4 regions of the Streptomyces sp. 8N114 genome follow, and region 1 is predicted to be linked to each of the others. Evidence: riboswitches for the same ligand, from Rfam matches in the RefSeq annotation. Region 1 holds a riboswitch; each other region holds the start of a gene.
The links. A riboswitch is a leader RNA that binds a small molecule or an ion and turns the genes downstream of it on or off. The one in region 1 is predicted to bind cobalamin.
Positions count from the first base shown of each region.

Region 2: it holds a riboswitch for cobalamin, as region 1 does, so the genes downstream of both, ACTWQF_RS13930 (ABC transporter substrate-binding protein) here and metE (5-methyltetrahydropteroyltriglutamate--homocysteine S-methyltransferase) in region 1, are expected to answer to the same signal.
Region 3: it holds a riboswitch for cobalamin, as region 1 does, so the genes downstream of both, ACTWQF_RS33145 (cobalamin biosynthesis protein) here and metE (5-methyltetrahydropteroyltriglutamate--homocysteine S-methyltransferase) in region 1, are expected to answer to the same signal.
Region 4: it holds a riboswitch for cobalamin, as region 1 does, so the genes downstream of both, ACTWQF_RS15855 (CbtB domain-containing protein) here and metE (5-methyltetrahydropteroyltriglutamate--homocysteine S-methyltransferase) in region 1, are expected to answer to the same signal.

Region 1 covers NZ_JBQQBT010000002.1:320,252-324,717, forward strand. Annotated here, with positions in the region: gene metE (5-methyltetrahydropteroyltriglutamate--homocysteine S-methyltransferase) at 1-2,310, opposite strand, end outside; cobalamin riboswitch at 2,476-2,695, opposite strand; gene ACTWQF_RS06960 (tyrosine-protein phosphatase) at 2,763-3,557, opposite strand; gene ACTWQF_RS06965 (MFS transporter) at 3,866-4,466, shown strand, end outside.
Region 2 covers NZ_JBQQBT010000005.1:242,856-247,321, forward strand. Annotated here, with positions in the region: gene ACTWQF_RS13925 (FecCD family ABC transporter permease) at 1-778, opposite strand, end outside; gene ACTWQF_RS13930 (ABC transporter substrate-binding protein) at 1,015-2,055, opposite strand; cobalamin riboswitch at 2,122-2,303, opposite strand; gene ACTWQF_RS13935 (DUF7873 family protein) at 2,753-3,484, opposite strand; gene ACTWQF_RS13940 (terpene synthase family protein) at 3,656-4,466, shown strand, end outside.
Region 3 covers NZ_JBQQBT010000030.1:23,619-28,084, forward strand. Annotated here, with positions in the region: gene ACTWQF_RS33135 (putative cobaltochelatase) at 1-24, opposite strand, end outside; gene ACTWQF_RS33140 (cobyric acid synthase) at 83-1,675, opposite strand; gene ACTWQF_RS33145 (cobalamin biosynthesis protein) at 1,672-2,664, opposite strand; cobalamin riboswitch at 2,864-2,985, opposite strand; gene ACTWQF_RS33150 (hypothetical protein) at 3,190-3,402, opposite strand; gene ACTWQF_RS33155 (inorganic phosphate transporter) at 3,420-4,466, opposite strand, start outside.
Region 4 covers NZ_JBQQBT010000006.1:210,316-214,781, forward strand. Annotated here, with positions in the region: gene ACTWQF_RS15845 (galactose oxidase-like domain-containing protein) at 1-259, shown strand, start outside; gene ACTWQF_RS15850 (glycoside hydrolase family 6 protein) at 379-1,446, opposite strand; cobalamin riboswitch at 1,636-1,757, shown strand; gene ACTWQF_RS15855 (CbtB domain-containing protein) at 1,785-2,018, shown strand; gene ACTWQF_RS15860 (CbtA family protein) at 2,039-2,863, shown strand; gene ACTWQF_RS15865 (HAD-IIA family hydrolase) at 2,946-3,725, opposite strand; gene ACTWQF_RS15870 (Gfo/Idh/MocA family oxidoreductase) at 4,010-4,466, shown strand, end outside.

The sequences.
Region 1 (4,466 bases):
GGCCGCGGCGACCAGGTTCTCCAGCGAGGTCCGGGTTTCGGCCCAGCCGCGGGTCTTCAGTCCGCAGTCCGGGTTGACCCACAGCCGGTCGGCCGGGATGGCTTCCAGCCCCTTGCGCAGCAGGGCCGCCATCTCATCTGCCCCCGGGACCCGCGGGGAGTGGATGTCGTACACGCCGGGTCCCGCCTCGCGCGGGTAGCCATGGCCTGCCAGCTCGTCCGCGACCTGCATATGGGAGCGGGCGGCCTCCAGGCTGATGACATCGGCGTCCAGGGCGGCTATCGCTTCGATGATGTCGCCGAACTCCGCGTAGCACATATGGGTGTGGATCTGGGTGTCCGGTCGCACACCGCTGGTGGTGAGCCGGAACGCTGCCGTCGCCCACGCCAGATAACCGGGCCGGTCGGCGGCGCACAGCGGCAGCGTCTCGCGCAGGGCCGGCTCGTCGACCTGGATGACGGCGGTCCCCGCGGCCTCCAGCTCGCACACCTCGTCGCGCAGCGCCAAGGCCACCTGGCGCGCCGTCGCGGACACCGGCTGGTCGTCCCGTACGAACGACCAGGCGAGCATGGTCACCGGGCCGGTGAGCATGCCCTTGACCGGGCGGGAGGTCAGCGACTGGGCGTACCGCGTCCAGCGGACCGACAACGGCCGCCGGCGCGCGACGTCGCCCGCGAGGATCGGCGGGCGCACATAGCGGGTGCCGTACGACTGCACCCAGCCGTGCCGGGTGGCGAGGTAGCCGGTGAGCTGTTCGGCGAAGTACTGCACCATGTCGTTGCGTTCGGGCTCACCGTGCACCAGCACGTCGAGCCCGGCGCGCTCCTGGAAGCCGACCACCTCACGGATCTCGGCCGCGATCCGCTCCTCGTAGGCGGCCTCGTCGATCCGGCCGGCCCGCAGGTCGGCACGGGCCGCACGCAGCTCGGCCGTCTGCGGGAACGACCCGATGGTGGTGGTCGGCAGCGGCGGCAGACCGAGCCGGGTGCGCTGCGCCGCCGTGCGCTGCGCGTACGGCAGTGCCCGCCGGGTGTCCGCGTCGGCGACGGCGGCGGAGCGGGCCCGTACGGTCTTGTCGTGGGTGAGCGGTGAGGCCGCACGGGAGGCCAGATCGGCGCGGTTGGCGGCGAGCTCGGCGCCGATCGCGCCGGTCCCCTCGGACAGCCCGCGCGCCAGTGTGACGGCCTCGGCCGCCTTCTGCCGCGCGAACGCCAGCCAGCGGGCCACCTGCGGGTCGATATGGCGCTCGGCGCGGGCGTCCAGCGGCACGTGCAGCAGCGAGCAGGAGGTCGCCACATCCACCCGCTCGGCGAGGCCCAGCAGGGTGGCGAGGGTGGCGATGGACCGCTCGTAGTCGTTGATCCACACATTGCGGCCGTCGATCACGCCCGCGACCAGCCGCTTCCCGGGCAGCCCGCCGACCGCGGCGAGCGCGTCCAGGTTTCCGGCGGCCGGGCCCGTGAAGTCCAGCGCCAGGCCCTCCACGGGTGCCTTCGCCAGCACCGGCAGCGCCTCGCCGAGCCGGTCGAAGTAGGAGGCGACCAGCAGGCGGGGCCGGTCGGTGAGCATGCCGACCGTCCGGTATGCCTGCGCTGCGGCCTCCAGCTCGGCAGCGGTGCGGTCCTGCACCAGCGCCGGCTCGTCCAGCTGCACCCACTGAGCGCCTGCGGCGCGCAGGTCAGCGAGCACTTCCGCGTAGACCGGCAGCAGCCGCTCCAGCAGTGTCAGCGGCTCGAAGTCGGGGGCGACGCCCGGCGCCGGTTTGGCCAGCAGAAGGTAGGTGACCGGCCCGACGAGCACCGGCCGGGCCGCCTTCAGGCCCAGTGCGAGGGCTTCCTTCAGCTCGGCGGTCTGCTTGCTCGCGTCAGCGCAGAAGACCGTGCCCGGTCCGAGCTCGGGCACCAGGTAGTGGTAGTTGGTGTCGAACCACTTGGTCATCTCCAGCGGCGCGGCGTCCTGCGTGCCGCGGGCCATGGCGAAGTACCCGGCCAGCGGGTCCACCGCCACCGCCTCCCGGTGCCGCTCGGGGAGGGCGCCGACCATGACGGTGGTGTCCAGCACGTGGTCGTAGTACGAGAAATCTCCGGTGGGCACCTCGTGGATGCCCGCCTCCGCCAGCTGCCGCCAGTTCGCGCTGCGCAGTGCGGCGGCGGTGGAGTGCAGGGCCTCGGCGGTGACGCGGCCCTTCCAGTAGCCCTCGATGGCCTTCTTCAGTTCGCGGTTCGGCCCCTGGCGGGGATAGCCGTGCACCGTGGCACGCACCGGTGCGGGCGGGGCAGTGGTGGCCGGGTTCGCTGCTGTCGCTGTCACGCAACTCTCCTTCGCGAGATGTCTCCAGCGCTCCCGGAAGATCGGGACGAGGATGCGAAGGGGAGACGGCACGGGACGGCGCGAACGCGTGGCTGGTGTCCGCCGCCTTGTGCGCTGTGCTCTCCGACCCGCCCTCGAGGTCTCCGGGAGGACCGTACGCGTGTGGACGCGTACGGGCAGCGGGCAGGTCTTCGGACTCGCGGGCGCGCCTGCCGGTCTCCCGGCGGGCACCTACTGGCCGTCGCTTCCCGGACCGTCGGTCCAGTGCGTGTGACGGCGGTCGTTCCCGCTCACCGCTGCGGGGCAGTCCCGGATTCACACCGGGTTCCCTCTTACGACGCCTCCCGCCTGGCGGACGGGGCGAACCAGCTGCATGGCCAGCATAGCCGGGGCCCGCCGCGTGAGGGCCGGCCCGCATCCGCCGCGTGGGCAGTCGCTCCTCCCCCGGAGCCTCAGGGCTCCAGGAGGCGGGACTGCAACCTGGTGCGGGTGCCGGGGGAGAGTTTGAGGCCCTCCTTCAGATAGGTGTCCGCGTCGCCCCACGTCTCGTCGATGGTGGCGAACGCCGCGTGGAGGTAGGCGGCGCGGGCGTCGAAGAGGGGGGCGAGGAGTTCCAGGACCTCGGGGGACATCCCGGCCTTGGACTTGCTGCTGCGGTAGATCTTGTAGCGCCGGTGCGGCTGGTTGGACTGGAGGTAGTCCTCCTCGATGGCGGCCCGCTCGACGCCGAGGGCCAGCAGCGTGACGGCGATCGACAGACCGGCCCGGTCCTTGCCCGCGGCGCAGTGCATCAGCGCCGGCACGCTGTCCTCGGCGAGGGCGTGCAGGATACGGCTGTGCTCGGCGGTGCGCTCGCGGATCATGGTGCGGTAGGAGTCGGTCATCCGTTGGGCAGCGAGGCCGTCCCCGAGTATGGCCCGCAGCTGATCCAGCTCGCCGTCGCGCACCAGCCGCCAGAACTCGGCCCCGTCGGCCGGGTCGGAGAGCGGGAGATTGACGTTGCGGACACCCGGAAGCTCGATGTCGGGGCCGTCGAGCGCCTGGTCGGCGGAGTTGCGGAAGTCGAAGACCGTGTGCAGCTCGAGCTCGCCGAGGAAGGCGGCGTCCTCGGGTGTCGCGTGTGCCAGGTGCCCGCTGCGGAAGAGCACCCCGCGCCGCACCCGGCGCCCGTCCACCGTCGGCAGGCCCCCGACGTCCCGGAAATTCCGTACCCCGGTCAGCACCGTATCGGCGGACTCCACACTCACGCGCACTCCTAGCATTTCCGACGACCGTCCGTTCGACCATAAGGCATGGATGCCTGAGGCGATCAGTCCTTGGATGCGTGACCCGTACGACGTTCCGCCGGGCGCGGGGGGGGGGGGGGCACACGCCACCGCGTGACTGCGGAGCTGTTCGGGCGGCCCGCGAGCTCCGACCAATTCCATGGGCTTCGGCGGCAGAACGCCGTACTCGCGGTAGCCTCCCGCATATCGCCCAACTCCCTGTGCACTGCCATGTATCTGGCTCATGCCCTACATATGAGGAGTCTGGATTGAGTCACCTGCATTGGCGTGTGCGCGCTCTTGTGGGCGCGTATGCGGTGTCCGTCTATGGCAGTTTTCTCAATCTGATCGCGTTGAGCCTGTTCACCTACGAGGTCACGGGGAGCGGGCTCGGTCTGGGCCTGCTCATGGCGCTGCGGTTGTTCGCGGGTGTGCTGGCGGGGCTGGGAGCCGGGGCTCTGGCGGGCAGGGTGGGGCGCAGAGCCATGATGATCGGCGCGGATCTCGTCCAGGCGGCGGCCATGGTGGTTCTCGCGCTGTGCGCGGCGGGGTCGGCTCCGGTGTGGCTGCTGGCTGTCGTCGCGGTGGTGCTCGGTGCCGGAAACACGTTCTTCAACGTCGGACTGCGCAGTGCGGTCCCGGTGATTGTGGGGCAGGAGGCGCGGGTTCGGGCGAACGGGCAGTTGGCGACGGCTCGTTCTCTTGCCACCGTGGCGGGTTTCGCTTCGGCCGCCCCGGTCATCGAACTGGCGGGCCACAGCGCCGCGTTCGCTGTGAACGCGGCCAGTTTCCTGGTGTCCGCGGTGGCGTTGTCGCTGCTGCGGCACCGTATGGAGGAAGACCGGTCGGCCGCGCGGACCGTGCCGAAGCCGGGGGCCGCTTCTCTGCGGC
Region 2 (4,466 bases), on a different contig from region 1:
GCACCAGCCCCACGAAACCGATCGCGCCCGACGAGCTGACCAGTACCGCCGTCAGCAGCGCGGTGACCAGCAGCAGCGTCAGCCGTACCCGCCGCACCGGTACGCCCAGCGAGGCGGCGGCCTCCTGCCCGAAGGCGAAGGCGTCCAGCGCGTCGGCCCGCGCCAGGCACACCACCAGCGCCAGCCCCAACGCGCCGGCGCCCAGGGCCACCTCACCCCAGTCGGCCGAGCCCAGCGAGCCCAGCAGCCAGAACAGCACCCCGCGGGTCTGCTCGGCGTCGGCCGAGGTGAAGACGATCAGCGAGGTCAGCGCCGAGAACAGCTGCATTCCGGCGATGCCCGACAGCAGCACCCGGTCCGTCGTACCGCCCGAGGTGTGCGCCAGCAGCAGCACCAGCCCGAACGAGAGCGCCGCTCCCACGAAGGCGCCCGCCGACAGCGACAGGGCGCCGCCGCCCACGCCCAACACCACCACGGCGACCGCCCCCGTGGAAGCGCCGGAGGAGACGCCCAGCACGAACGGATCGGCCAGCGGATTGCGCAGCAGCGACTGGAGCACGGCGCCGCACAGCCCGAGACCCGCGCCGCATAGTGCTGCCAGCAGGGCGCGAGGGAGCCGTAGTTCCCAGACGATGCCCTCGCGGAGCGGCGAGAGGCCCGCCTCGGGGCCGCCCAGTCGTTCTGCGACGACCCGCCATACGTCGGCTACGCCGAGCCCGGCCTGGCCGACGGTGATGGCCAGGGCAACTGACGCGGCGAGGGCGAGTGCGGCGACCACGCACAGGAGGGCGGTGCCCCGCCCGGTGCGGAGGGCTCCGGTGAGGGGGTGCCCCTTTCCGAGGCTTGCGGACTGCGGGTGGGGTGTAGCTGGTCGCGCAGTTCCCCGCGCCCCTTCGGGGCGCGCCTCCCCCTGCGAAGCTTGGGCAGTCTGCGCCAGGGGCGCAGGGTGGGCAAGCGCAGCCCCCGGTGCCGGGTCGGCAGCAGCTTCGGAGCTCCCACCAGCCTGTTCCGCCCTCACTTCGCTAGCCCCAAATCCCGCAGCCCCCGCGCCACCTTCTCCACGCCCTCCACCGTGCGGATCGAGGGATTCATCGCGGCGCCGGGCAGCAGGATGTAGCGCTTGTGGCGGACTGCCGTCATATGGCGGGTGACCGGGTCGGACTCCAGCTTCCGGATCTTGGCTTTGGCTGTCTCCGCGGTCTGGTTCTTGCGGGTCAGATCGCCCAGCACGATCACATCGGGGTCCCGGTCGGCGACCGTCTCCCAGCCGATCTGCGGCCACTCGTCGTGGGTGTCGTCGAAGACGTTCTTCGCGCCCACCGCGCGGGTGATGATGCCCGGCGCCCCGCAGCAGCCCGCCAGATACGGCGACTCGGAGTTGGCGAACCAGTACATGACGGAGGTGCCGCGCGCGCCGGTGCCCCGGGTGGCCTTCGCCACCCGCGCCTTGAGACCGGCCACCAGCCGCTCGCCGCGCTTCTGCACGCCGAACGCCTTCGCCAGGTCGCGGATCTCGCCGTAGACGGTGCTCAGCTCCAGCCGGCTGCCGCGCGCTCCGTCACCGTTGGAGCCGGACTTCTTGGCGCAGTCGGCGGGGGAGAGGTAGGTGGGCACCCCGAGACCGGCGAACTTGCCGCGCGGGGCGACGCCGCCCTTGTCGAGGGTGGCGGAGAAGGAGGCGGTCACCAGGTCCGGGTCCTTTTCGAGCACCTTCTCCAGCGCGGGGTAACCGTCGGCCAGCCGCGGGACCTTCGCGTTCTGTTCACCGAGCCCCTTCATGACAGGGTCGGTCCAGGTGCCGGTGCCCGCCATCCTGTCGCCCAGCCCGAGTGCCAGCAGGATCTCGGTCGAGCCCTGGTCGAGGGAGACGGCCCGCCGCGGGGGCCGCTGGAGGGTGACGTCCTGCCCGCAGTTGTGCAGCGTCCGGGGGTAACCGGGGGCCGCGCCCTTGCCGGAAGCTTCCGTCGGGGAGCCCCCGCCGCAGCCGGCGGTGCCCAGGACGAGTGCGAGGGCGAGGCCCGGCACGAGTACGCGGATACGGCGCGGTCGGCGCATGGCCAGGTGTTCCTTCTCCGTCAGAGGCCCAGTCGCGGGGCCCGGCGTGCCACCGCGCCCGGGGCAGTCCGAGCGCGGGTGCCAGCAGGTCTTCGGGCTCGGGACTGTGGGAGCGTGCGCCTTCCCAGGGACGTACGTCCCCAGTGGCCTCGTGCACGCCCCAGTCCCACACCGCTGCGCGTCAGCTCCGGATTCGCACCGGATTCCCTGACCCGTTCAAGGGTTTGACTGGCGGCTGAAACGTACCACGCGGGCGGCAGCCCGCAGGAACCGGAGAAACGACAAAAGGGACCCCGGGGCTTTACCCGGCCCCGGGGTCCTGGGTGCCGCTCGTTCACACGCACCGGCCTGTTTATGGGCGGATCGTTCGGCGATGCCCTTGCGTGGAGCCACTCCACCACGGCGCAGCGTGGATGCGCCGGCTGGGTTCGAACCAGCGTCTCAAGGTCGTCACCGCCCCGGTTGCCGGACGATGAGCGGCGATACTGAGCTTGGAGCGAGAGGTTGAGACTGACGGGCACCCTGTGTTCAGGACAGGGCGACCCGGGGGGTCACACATCAGCTTCAGCTTCAGCTTTGCGCTCCTGGCGCACCCGGTGACCGAAGGGCGCTGAAGCCCTGGCCCCGGGGGACCCCGGCCGCCACGTCGTCGAAACGTGAGCCGGGGTGTCTGTGGTGGTGAGATGCCTCCTGGGCGTCAGTCGAAGAGGTAGCCGAAGACGGCGTCCCCGACGCGCTTGTCGGTGACCTCGGTCCCGTTGGCCTCCTCGCGGGCGAACTTCACCGCGGCGGCCAGCTTGTCCAGCCGCTCCAGCAGCTCGTTGACCCGTCGTGCGGGCAGGGCGCCGGAGTACTTGACCGTGGTCCAGTAGCCGACGGGGATGTCCTCGTAGTACACCTCGACCTGGGCCGGGTGCTTCTCCGTGGCCTCCGCCTTCACATGGTTGCGCGGCACCTTCTTGGTGCGCACCGTACGGACCTGCTCGGTCTTCCACCAGTCCGTGGAGGGGTCCTTCTCCCACGCCTCCGCGCCGTCCAGCACCGGCAGCTTCCGCAGGAAGGTGCCGAGCTCGCCCAGTTGCTTCTCCAGGAACAGCAGGTAGGAGACGGGAACTTCGGACAGGACGGTGCGCCCGTCGACGACGACGTCCGCACGAGCCGTGAGGTTCGCCCAGTCCTTCGTCGCCGTCACATCGAACAGGCGGGTCAGGATCTTCGCCGTTTCCTTCAGCACATCCTCGGCCTTGACCTGGACCCGCGTCGACTCCGGCGGAAGCTGCTCGCCCTCTTCGTCCTTGGGCTGGTACGTACGCGAGATACCGGCCAGCATCTGGGACTTCGCCAGCCCGTGCTGTGCCTGCGCCAGGTCCTGGACGACCTTGGACTTGACGCCTTTCTCGACTGCGATGATCTGATTCAGCTTCGCCACGAACGCGAAGTTAGCAGCCTGATCCGCAGTCGGGCCACGCATTTTGTTCGACGACTTCGTAACAGGCCCGAGGGACGGGGGTCCCACGTCCGAGTGAATTTGGATGTTCGTCGGCTTGGATCCGGGTAGGCCAAGTCAGCTACCGATCCGACGAGTTGGGGGACAGTGACGTTGTCGCAACCCTTCGAACTGCCCGACTTCTACGTGCCCTACCCGGCCCGGCTCAACCCGCACGTCGACCAGGCCCGGACCCATTCGCGGGAGTGGGCACGGGAGATGGGGATGCTGGAGGGCTCGGGGATCTGGGACACCGCCGACCTGGACGCGCACGACTATGCACTGCTGTGCGCCTACACCCACCCCGACGCCGACGCGGACGATCTGGCGCTGGTCACCGACTGGTACGTGTGGGTCTTCTTCTTCGACGACCACTTCCTGGAGGAGTTCAAGCGCACTCAGGACCGGGCGGGCGGCAAGGCGTATCTGGATCGGCTGCCGCTGTTCATGCCGCTGGAGGACGACCCCGCGGCCACGGTGCCCGAACCCACCAACCCCGTCGAGGCGGGCCTGGCCGATCTGTGGGCCAGGACGGTGCCGTCGATGTCGGCCGACTGGCGTGCGCGGTTCGCCGTCAGCACCGAGAACCTGCTCAACGAGTCGCTGTGGGAGCTCTCCAACATCAATATCGGGCGGGTGCCGAACCCGGTCGAGTACATCGAGATGCGGCGCAAGGTCGGCGGCGCGCCGTGGTCGGCCGGACTGGTGGAGTTCGCGGCGCACGCCGAGGTACCCGCCGCCGTTGCCGCCTCTCGCCCGCTGTGCGTACTGCGCGACACCTTCTCCGACGCCGTCCATCTGCGCAACGACCTGTTCTCGTACGAGCGTGAGACGCAGGACGAGGGCGAGCTGTCCAACGGCGTACTCGTCCTGGAGACGTTCCTGGAGTGCGGCACCCAGGAGGCCGCCGACGCCGTCAACGACC
Region 3 (4,466 bases), on a different contig from region 1:
GGTGAAGGGATAGGGGGTCGTCACGCGACTGTCACTCCTTCGAGTGGCTTGGGTGGATCAGAGGCGGCGGACCGCGGGCCGGTCACGACGGCGCCCCCGGCGGTACGAACGGCAGCCCCTCGGGCACGCCGTCCTCGATGAGCCGCAGCAGCGCCGCCGTATCCGCGTGCTCCTCGATCAGGTCGCCCAGCCGGTCGAGCTGTTCCTCGCGCAGTGCGGCGAACCGGGTGTCGGGCGCCGGTTCGAAGGCGCGGCCCGCGTCGGCGGCCACCCGGCGCAGGAAGGCGCGGCGGAAGCCGTCCGACTCCAGCGAGCCGTGCCAGTGGGTGCCCCACACGCTCCCCACCCGGCAGCCGTCCAGCGGAGCACCCTCGGGGCCGCTCAGGAACGGCTCACCACCGTGCACGTCCGCCACCCCGTGGTGGATCTCGTAGCCCTCCACCGGCTCACCCAGCGCGATCCCGTGCGGCCGGGCCAGCGTCTTGTCCCGGTCGAACCGCACCCGCACCGGCAGCAGTGAGAGTCCGTCCACCACACCCGCACGTGACTCGACCTCGTCCTCGATCTGCTCGCCCAGCAGTTGGTAGCCGCCGCAGACACCCAGCACGGGCCGCCCCTCGGCCGCACGCCGCGCCAGCGCTCCGGCCAGGCCCCGTTCACGTATCCACTCCAGCGCCTTGACCGTGCCCCGGGTGCCCGGCACCACCACCAGGTCGGCGTCGGCCAGTTCCTCCGGCCGGTCGCAGAACCGCACCACCACACCGGGTTCGGCAGCCAGTGCGTCCACATCGGTGAAGTTGGACATCAACGGCACCGGCAGCACGGCGACCCGCAGCACATCCGCCCCGTAGGGGGGCGCGACAGTGGACTCGCGTACGGTGCCGCGCAGCGAGACCCTCAGCCCGTCCTCCTCGTCGATGCCCAGCCCGTGCTGGAACGGCAGTACGCCCAGCGTGGGCCGCCCGGTCAGCCCGTGCAGCATCTCCAGGCCGGGCTCCAGCAGTGTGACGTCGCCGCGGAACTTGTTGACCATGTAGCCTGCCAGCAGCGCCTGGTCCTCGGGGGCCAGCAGTGCCGTCGTACCGAAGAGCGAGGCGAACACCCCGCCCCGGTCGATGTCGCCGACCACCAGCACCGGCAGCCGACAGGCGCGCGCCAGCCCCATGTTGACGATGTCGCTGCGCCGCAGATTGATCTCCGCAGGGCTGCCCGCGCCCTCGCAGATGACCGCGTCATGGCTGCGCCGCAGCTCCTCGAGACAGCCCGCGACCGTCTCCAGCAGCTCCTCGCGCCGCCCGTGCCGTACGCCGTCGCCACAGCCGCTGTCGTCGCCTTCCGTGTGGCGGCCGAAGTATCCCCGTGCCGACATCTCGCCGACCGCCTTGCCCAGCAGTACGACCTGGCTGGTGCGGTCGCTGCCCGGCTTCAGCAGCACCGGGTTCATCAGCGCGCTCGGCTCGACCCGCGCGGCAGCCGCCTGCATGGCCTGCGCGCGGCCGATCTCGGCGCCGTCGAGGGTGACGAACGAGTTCAGCGACATGTTCTGCGCCTTGAACGGCGCCACCCGCATCCCCTTGCGGGCCAGCCAGCGGCAGATGCCCGCCGTCACCACGCTCTTGCCGGCGTCCGAGGTCGTCCCGGCGACCAGCAGTCCGCCTCCCGTACGCGCGCTCACCGCACCCCTCCCTCCCCGCGGCCACGCCCGAAGCGGCGTACTGCCGTGCCCACCAGACAACTTGTGGCCAGCGCCAACAGTCCTACCCGCCGCGACAGCCGCACAGCGCGCTCGATGTCCGCCGTTCGGACGGCCCGGCCGGGCGCGTTGAGGACGGGCCGGTGCTCCACCCGCCCCCCGTACGACAGCGTCCCGCCCAGCCGCACGCCCAGTGCGCCCGCGAACGACGCCTCTACGGGGCCCGCGTTGGGGCTGGGGTGGCGGTGCGCGTCGGCGCGCCAGGCGCGTACGGCACCGCGCGGGTCCGGCCCGGCGAACGCGGCCAGTACGGCGGTCAGCCGTGCCCCCGGCCAGCCCGCCACGTCGTCCAGCCGCGCGGCGGCCCAGCCGAACCGGCGGTGCCGCGGGGAGGTGTGCCCGACCATCGCGTCCAGCGTGTTGACCGCGCGGAAGCCCACCAGCCCCGGAACGCCCGCCAGCGCCCCCCACACCAGTGCTCCCACCACGGCGTCGGAGGTGTTCTCCGCGACCGACTCGACCACGGCGCGGGCCACTTCCGGCGCGCCCAGCCGCTGCGGGTCGCGCCCGCACAGCGCGGGCAGCCGTTCGCGTGCCAGCTCCAGGTCTCCCGCCTCCAGCGCGGCGCCCACGGCCCGTGCCTCGCGGGTCAGCGACGTACCCCCGAGCACGGCCCACGCGGTGACGGCCGTCAGCGCGATGCCGGGCGCCGGGGAGCGGCCCGCGGCGGGGGAGGGGCCGGGTGCGGCACCGACCGTCTTCAGCGCGCCCGCCGCGGCGACCGCGCCCCCCGCGCAGAGAGCGACATAGAGCGCCCCCGCGCCCCGGTGGTCGCGCCACATTCGGCGCTCCAGTGCGGCGGCCGCCCGCCCGAAGGCAGCGACCGGGTGGCCGCGCCGCGGATCACCGAGCAGCGCGTCGGCGGCGAACCCCAGCAGAGTGCCGCGGACATGGACGTCACGGGCCCGCATCAGACGACGGTTCCGGCACACGCATCCACGACGGCGGCAGTCGGGGGTGCTCCCGGCCGGAGTCCCCGGGGATGCTCCAAGGGGAAGGCAGCAGGCACCTCGGCAAGAGATACGGCAGCAACAGCTATGGCGACGGGGCCACGCATGGCGGTGTCCTCACTCAGGGTCCTCGCCCTGGCTCGACTCGACCGGCGGCGAGAGTCTCCTGGCTCCCGGATCCACACCGCCCCCGCCTTCCAGCCCGCGTGGGCCGTGGCTTCGTTGAGGGAGGCGCTCCCCGGTGACAGTGGCGGGACCGCGCCGGATTCGCACCGGCTTCCTCCCCATGCCGCCGTTTGGCACCCGGCAGTCCACCACGTCGCCCCTGCGGGGGGCAACTCGAACGTGCTGGTTACGGCCGTCGCGGCGGGAAAAAGCGTGAGGGCTTCGCCCCTACACCCCCTGTGGAGCCGGGGGTCGGGAGGCGAAGCCCCACACATGGTTCCTGGCGTCGGAGACCGGGGGCGAACCCCCGTCGTGGAACGGCTACGCCGCGATCAGATAGATCCCGTACGCCACTGCCGCCACGCACAGGGCGTAGCAGACGTACGCACCGGTGCGGGCCAGCGGCGAAGGCGCGGAGCCCGCGGTGCGGGGCGAGCCGGCGACGATGCCGAGGGTGAAGACGCCGACGAGTCCCACCGTCGCCACCAGGCTGACGCCGAAGACCTGGCCGAGTGCGGCCCAGTCGATGTTCATGCGGTCGTCCCTTCTGCCTAGCGGAGGCTGCTCGCCGAAGCGGGGCGGCCGGTCGGATGCGGGGTCTCGGCCGCCTTCGTCTCCTCGGCGGAGGCGGCGGAGGCGGCCGAGGCGGCGGAGCTCACTCCCGCCGGCGGCGGGGGCGGAGAGACGGCCCGAATGGCGGTGGTGACCACCCCGACGGGCTCGGACTCGGGCCCCGCGGGCTCCGGCTCTCCGGCCGGGCTCGGGATCCCCGTTGTCTCCGGGGCCGAGGCGGGCTCGACCTCGTTGACGTTGGTGTGGTCCACCGGCGCGCGCCGGGAGCGGAGCCAGATGGCGCCGCAGAGCACGAGGGCGAGGACGGCGACTGTCGTGACGCCCCAGTCGCCCTGCTGGGCCAGCAGCGCGGCCCCGGCCGCGACGCCGCCGGCTGCGGGGAGGGTCAGCGCCCAGCCGATGACCATGCGGCCCGCCGTTCCCCACCGCACGACGCCGCCCTTGCGGCCGAGCCCTGAACCCATCACGGCGCCGGAGCACACGTGCGTGGTGGAGAGGGAGAAGCCGATGTGCGAGGAGGCCAGGATGGTGGCCGCCGCGCTGGTCTGGGCTGCGAAGCCCTGCGGGGGCTGGATGTCGGTGATGCCCTTGCCCATCGTGCGGATGATGCGCCAGCCGCCGAGGTAGGTGCCCAGTGCGATGGCGAGCCCGGCGGCGGCGATGACCCACACCGGCGGGTCGGAGCCGGGCGCCAGGGCGCCGCCGGTGACCAGGGCCAGCGTGATGACACCCATGGTCTTCTGCGCGTCGTTGGTGCCGTGGGCGAGGGAGACCAGCGCGGCCGAGGTGATCTGCCCGGCGCGGTAGCCCTTCGCGGTGCGCTCCTCGTCGGCGTGCCGGGCGACCCGGTAGGTCAGCCGGGTGGCGCACACGGAGGCGATGCCCGCGACCAGGGGCGCGGCGAGCGCCGGGATGAGGACCTTCATGACGACGACGTCGCCGTTGACCGCGCCCGTGCCGACGGCAGCGAGCGTCGCGCCGATCAGTCCGCCCATCAGCGCGTGCGAGGAGCTGGAGGGCAGCCC
Region 4 (4,466 bases), on a different contig from region 1:
GAAGCTCCGGCTGGTGCGGCCCGGCTCCTTCACACACGTCACCAACGTGGAGCAGTCGTCGGTGGCGCTGAAGATGAAGAAGTCCCGGGACGGCACGGTGAGTACGACCATCCCGGACGATCCGTCCTTGGTGACGCCCGGGTGGTGGATGGTCTTCGGCGTGGACGGGAACGGGGTCCCGTCGAAGGCCCAGTGGGTGAAGGTTAGCGTTGACCCCGGCGCGGCCCACGCCCCGGTGACCGCGGGCGACCCGAAGTAGTACCCGGCATGGGGTGCTGCGCCCCGAAGGGGCGCGGGGAACTGCGCGAGCAACCACAACTCACCCGCAGCCTGCAAGCTACAGCCAGGGGCAGCCCCTGCCCAGAACAGGCGGGTGCCCTAACCCTTGGCGTTGCGGGCCAGTTCCAGCGCGTAGGACGGCCACCAAGTGCCCGGCGCGGGGCCACCTCGGCACTGGCCGTCCGACTCGCCCGGGCGCTTGATCCACAGGTAGGCGTCCACCGCCTTGTGCCCCGTCCTGGTGGTGGGCGCCTCGCCCAGCGCCCGCCCGGGCGGATTGCACCAGCTCTCCTTCCCGCCGCCGCGCAGCGGCCCCTTGCCGTTCCGGCTGGTGTCGACGACGAACGGCTTGTCGTCGACCATCGAGGACAGCCGCTTGCCGTAGGCGACGTTCGAAGCGGTGGTCTGGAAGTTGGAGACGTTCAGCGCGAACCCGTCGGCCTTACCGATCCCCGCGCGGTTGAGCGGTTCCACCAGTCCGCCGGGGTCGCGGACCCAGTCCGGGTTCCCGGCGTCCAGATAGACCTTCGTCCTGGGGAGCCGCTTGAGCCGGGTGACGGCGTCGTGGAGGAGCCCATAGCGCTCCTCGCGCAGCTGCGGCGCGGCGCAGTCGCCGGACACCGTGTGGGCCAGGGCGTCCGGCTCCACGATCACCGTGGCCGTCCGCTTCCCGATGCCCTCCGCGACGCCGTCCAGCCAACTGCGGTACGCCGCCCCGTCCTTCGCGCCGCCCTTGCTGTACTGCCCGCAGTCCCGGTGCGGCACGTTGTAGAGGACGAGCAGCGCACCGCGGTCCGCGGCGGCTGCGGCCTTGGTGACCCGGGCGGTGTGACCGCGGGGGTCCGCGGCGTCGATCCACTCGGCCACCGGCTGCCGGGCGATCTTCTTCAGCTGCGCGGCCCGCGCGGACTTGCCGTCCTTCGCGGCGGCGCCGGCCTGCCGCGCGGCGCTGCCCTCGGGGTTCACCCAGTACGGGGCGACGGACTTGGGGCGCTGTCGCACCGTCGGGTCCGCCTGGGCGCCGTCGTCCGAACCGCCGTCCGACGACGAGCAGCCGACCAGCAGCAGGGCCCCCGCCAGTGCACTTCCCGCGACGGCCCGCGCGCGGGCACCCAACGTGTGCGCCGTACGCGAGCATCGGGCGCCGTTTCTGGCGCTGCCGTACATCCACTCCCCCTCGGGTGTACTCCGGCCGCCGACCGGACCGCGACCGGCTGTCTGCCGGACCGCTGACGGGCCATGACGTCGCCCCATCGTGTCACAGGGCCCCCGCCGCGCGGCCGGGTTCCGCACCCGGTGTGACGGAGCCCTTATTGACAGTGCCATGGCAGGCTGGGAGTCTCCCGGACGGCACACTTCCATATTGAGGCGACAGAGTTCAGGAACCCGGTGCAACTCCGGGACGGTCCCGCCACTGTGTCCGCAGCCGCCCCCGACGGCTGCGGGAGTCAGGAACTGACCTGTCGCTTCTCCACCGATGGGGCGTGGAAACCCCAGGAGGAGGCATGCGGATGTCCCCGCACACCGTCGGCACGACCGTCGCACCCGAGAGCGCCGCCGCACACCCGGCGACCGTCAGGACCCGCGACTGGCTCATCGTCGCCGCCGCCGCGATCGTCGCACTGATCGCGCTGTACGCCGTCTTCGTCGACAACGGCAACCTCGTCTCCGCCACCGGCTCCTATCTGCACGAGTTCTCGCACGACGGCCGTCATCTGTTCGGCGCCCCCTGCCACTGACCGATCGGGGGTCGCTCGTCATGTCCGTATCAGCACAGCCAACTCCCTACCCCCTGCTGCCCCTTCTCGGCCGCGGCCTCGCGGCCGGCGGGGTCGCGGGGCTGGTCTCGGGACTGTTCTCGCTGCTGCTCGCCGAGCCCGTGATGGACCGGGCCATCCGGCTCGAGGAGAAACGCTCGGCGGCGGAAGCCGCCGCACACACGCACGCGGGCCACTCGGGGCACAGCCATGCCGCCGAGGCCGAGGAGCTCTTCAGCCGGGGCACCCAGCACTTCGGGCTGGTGGTCACCGCCGTGGTGGCGGGGCTCGCGATCGGGGTGTTCTTCACCCTGGCCTACGCCTTGGTGCACCGCTCGGCGGCCCGGAACGACGGCCGCGGCTGGCAGCGCGCCATGGGCCTGGCCGGTGCGGGGTTCCTCGCGCTGTCCCTGCTTCCGGCGCTGCGCTACCCGGCCAACCCGCCGGGTGTCGGTGACGGCGGCACCGTCGCCGAACGGCAGGGCCTGTGGGTGGCCGCGCTGGTCATCGGCGTACTGGGAATGGTGCTGGCACACCAGGTGCACCAACGGCTCGGACAGGCCGGGCACGGGCTTCCAGTGCGCCAGTTGGGGGCCGCGGCGGCCGTCGTCGCCACCCTGGCGGCGCTCTTCCTGCTGCCGGACAACCCGGACCAGGTCCCGGTGCCCGCCACCCTGTTGTGGGACTTCCGGGTGCTCTCACTGGGCGGGCACCTGGTCCTGTGGGCCGTGCTCGGCGCGGTGTTCGCGGCCCCGGCACTGCGGCGGCAGCCGTCCGCAGAGCGGGAGGGCCAGCCCGAGCCGGCGTCCGCTTCGGCGGTCTCCTGAGTCACATCTTCCGAGCCGGCAGCGGACCGAGTGTTCGGGCGGGAGCCGCGCCGCCGCCCCCGCCCGAGCACTCCACTCGCCCTCAGACCCGGTCGACGAGGTCCGCGATCGAGTCGACGACGCTGGAGGGGCGGTACGGGTAGCGCTCGACCTCGTCGGGCCTGGTCAGCCCGGTCAGCACCAGAAAGGTCTCAAGACCCGCCTCCATACCGGCCCGGACGTCGGTGTCCATCCGATCACCGATCATGGCGCTGGTCTCGGAGTGGGCGCCGATCGCGTTGAGCCCGGCGCGCATCATCAGCGGGTTGGGCTTGCCGACGAAGTAGGGGTGCTGCCCTGTGGCCTTGGTGATGAGGGCGGCGACCGAGCCGGTTGCGGGCAGCGCGCCCTCGGCCGAGGGGCCGGTCTCGTCAGGGTTGGTGGCGATGAAGCGGGCGCCGTCGTTGATGAGGCGGATGGCGCGGGTCAGCGCCTCGAAGCTGTAGGTGCGGGTCTCGCCGAGGACGACGTAGTCGGGGTCGGCGTCCGAGAGGACGTATCCGATGTCGTGCAGGGCCGTCGTCAGCCCGGCCTCCCCTATGACGTAGGCGGTGCCGCCGGGGCGCTGGTCGTCCAGGAACTGCGCGGTGGCCAGCGCGGAGGTCCAGATGTTCTCCGTCGGCACGTTCAGTCCGATACGGGAGAGCCGGGCGTGCAGGTCCCGAGGGGTGTACATGGAGTTGTTGGTGAGCACCAGGAACGGCCGCCCCGACTCCTTGAGCCGCTTGATGAACGAGTCGGCGCCGGGGACGGGGATCCCCTCGTGCATCAGCACACCGTCCATGTCGGTGAGCCAGGACTCGATGGGCTTGCGCTCTGCCACGGATGGACTCCTGCCAGGTCGTGGTGGTCCGGCCGGCGGGGACGTGCCCGCATGGAGCGAGGCACGGAACCGGCCGCCGCGCTCAGCGTAACGGCAGCGGCCGGTGCTGGTCAGCCGGGACGTATGCCGTCGAGTGCGTCGGGTGCCCGGACGCGACGGTCCGACTCGTTACCGCTGCGTAGTGCTCCGGCGGAGGCAGCCGATGACTGCTCGGTACCGGTGGCCGTGCGCGGTACCGGAGGCGGGTGGGTGCTCCCACCCGCGGGCTTTGCAAGGGTGGGGGCATGAACCGCATGGACTCCACCGTCACGCCGCTCCGCGTCGGGCTGCTCGGCTTCGGCCTGGCCGGATCGGTCTTTCACGCCCCGCTGATCGCCACCACACCGGGGCTCGCCCTGGACACCGTCGTCACCTCCGACCCGGAGCGCCAGAAGCGCGCCCGGGAGGCCGGCGGCCCAGGCGGTGAGGTGCGGACGGTCGCGTCGGCGGACGAACTGTTCGCGGACGCGGACAGTTTCGACCTGGTAGTGGTCGCCACCCCGAACCGCACCCATGTACCGCTCGCCCACCGCGCACTGGACGCGGGGCTGCCGGTGGTGGTGGACAAGCCGCTGGCCGCGACCGCCGCCGAGGCCCGGGAACTGGCGGCGAAGGCCGAGTCACGCGGGCTGCTGCTGGCGCCGTTCCAGAACCGCCGCTGGGACAACGACTTCCTCACCCTGCGCTCACTGCTGGGCCAGG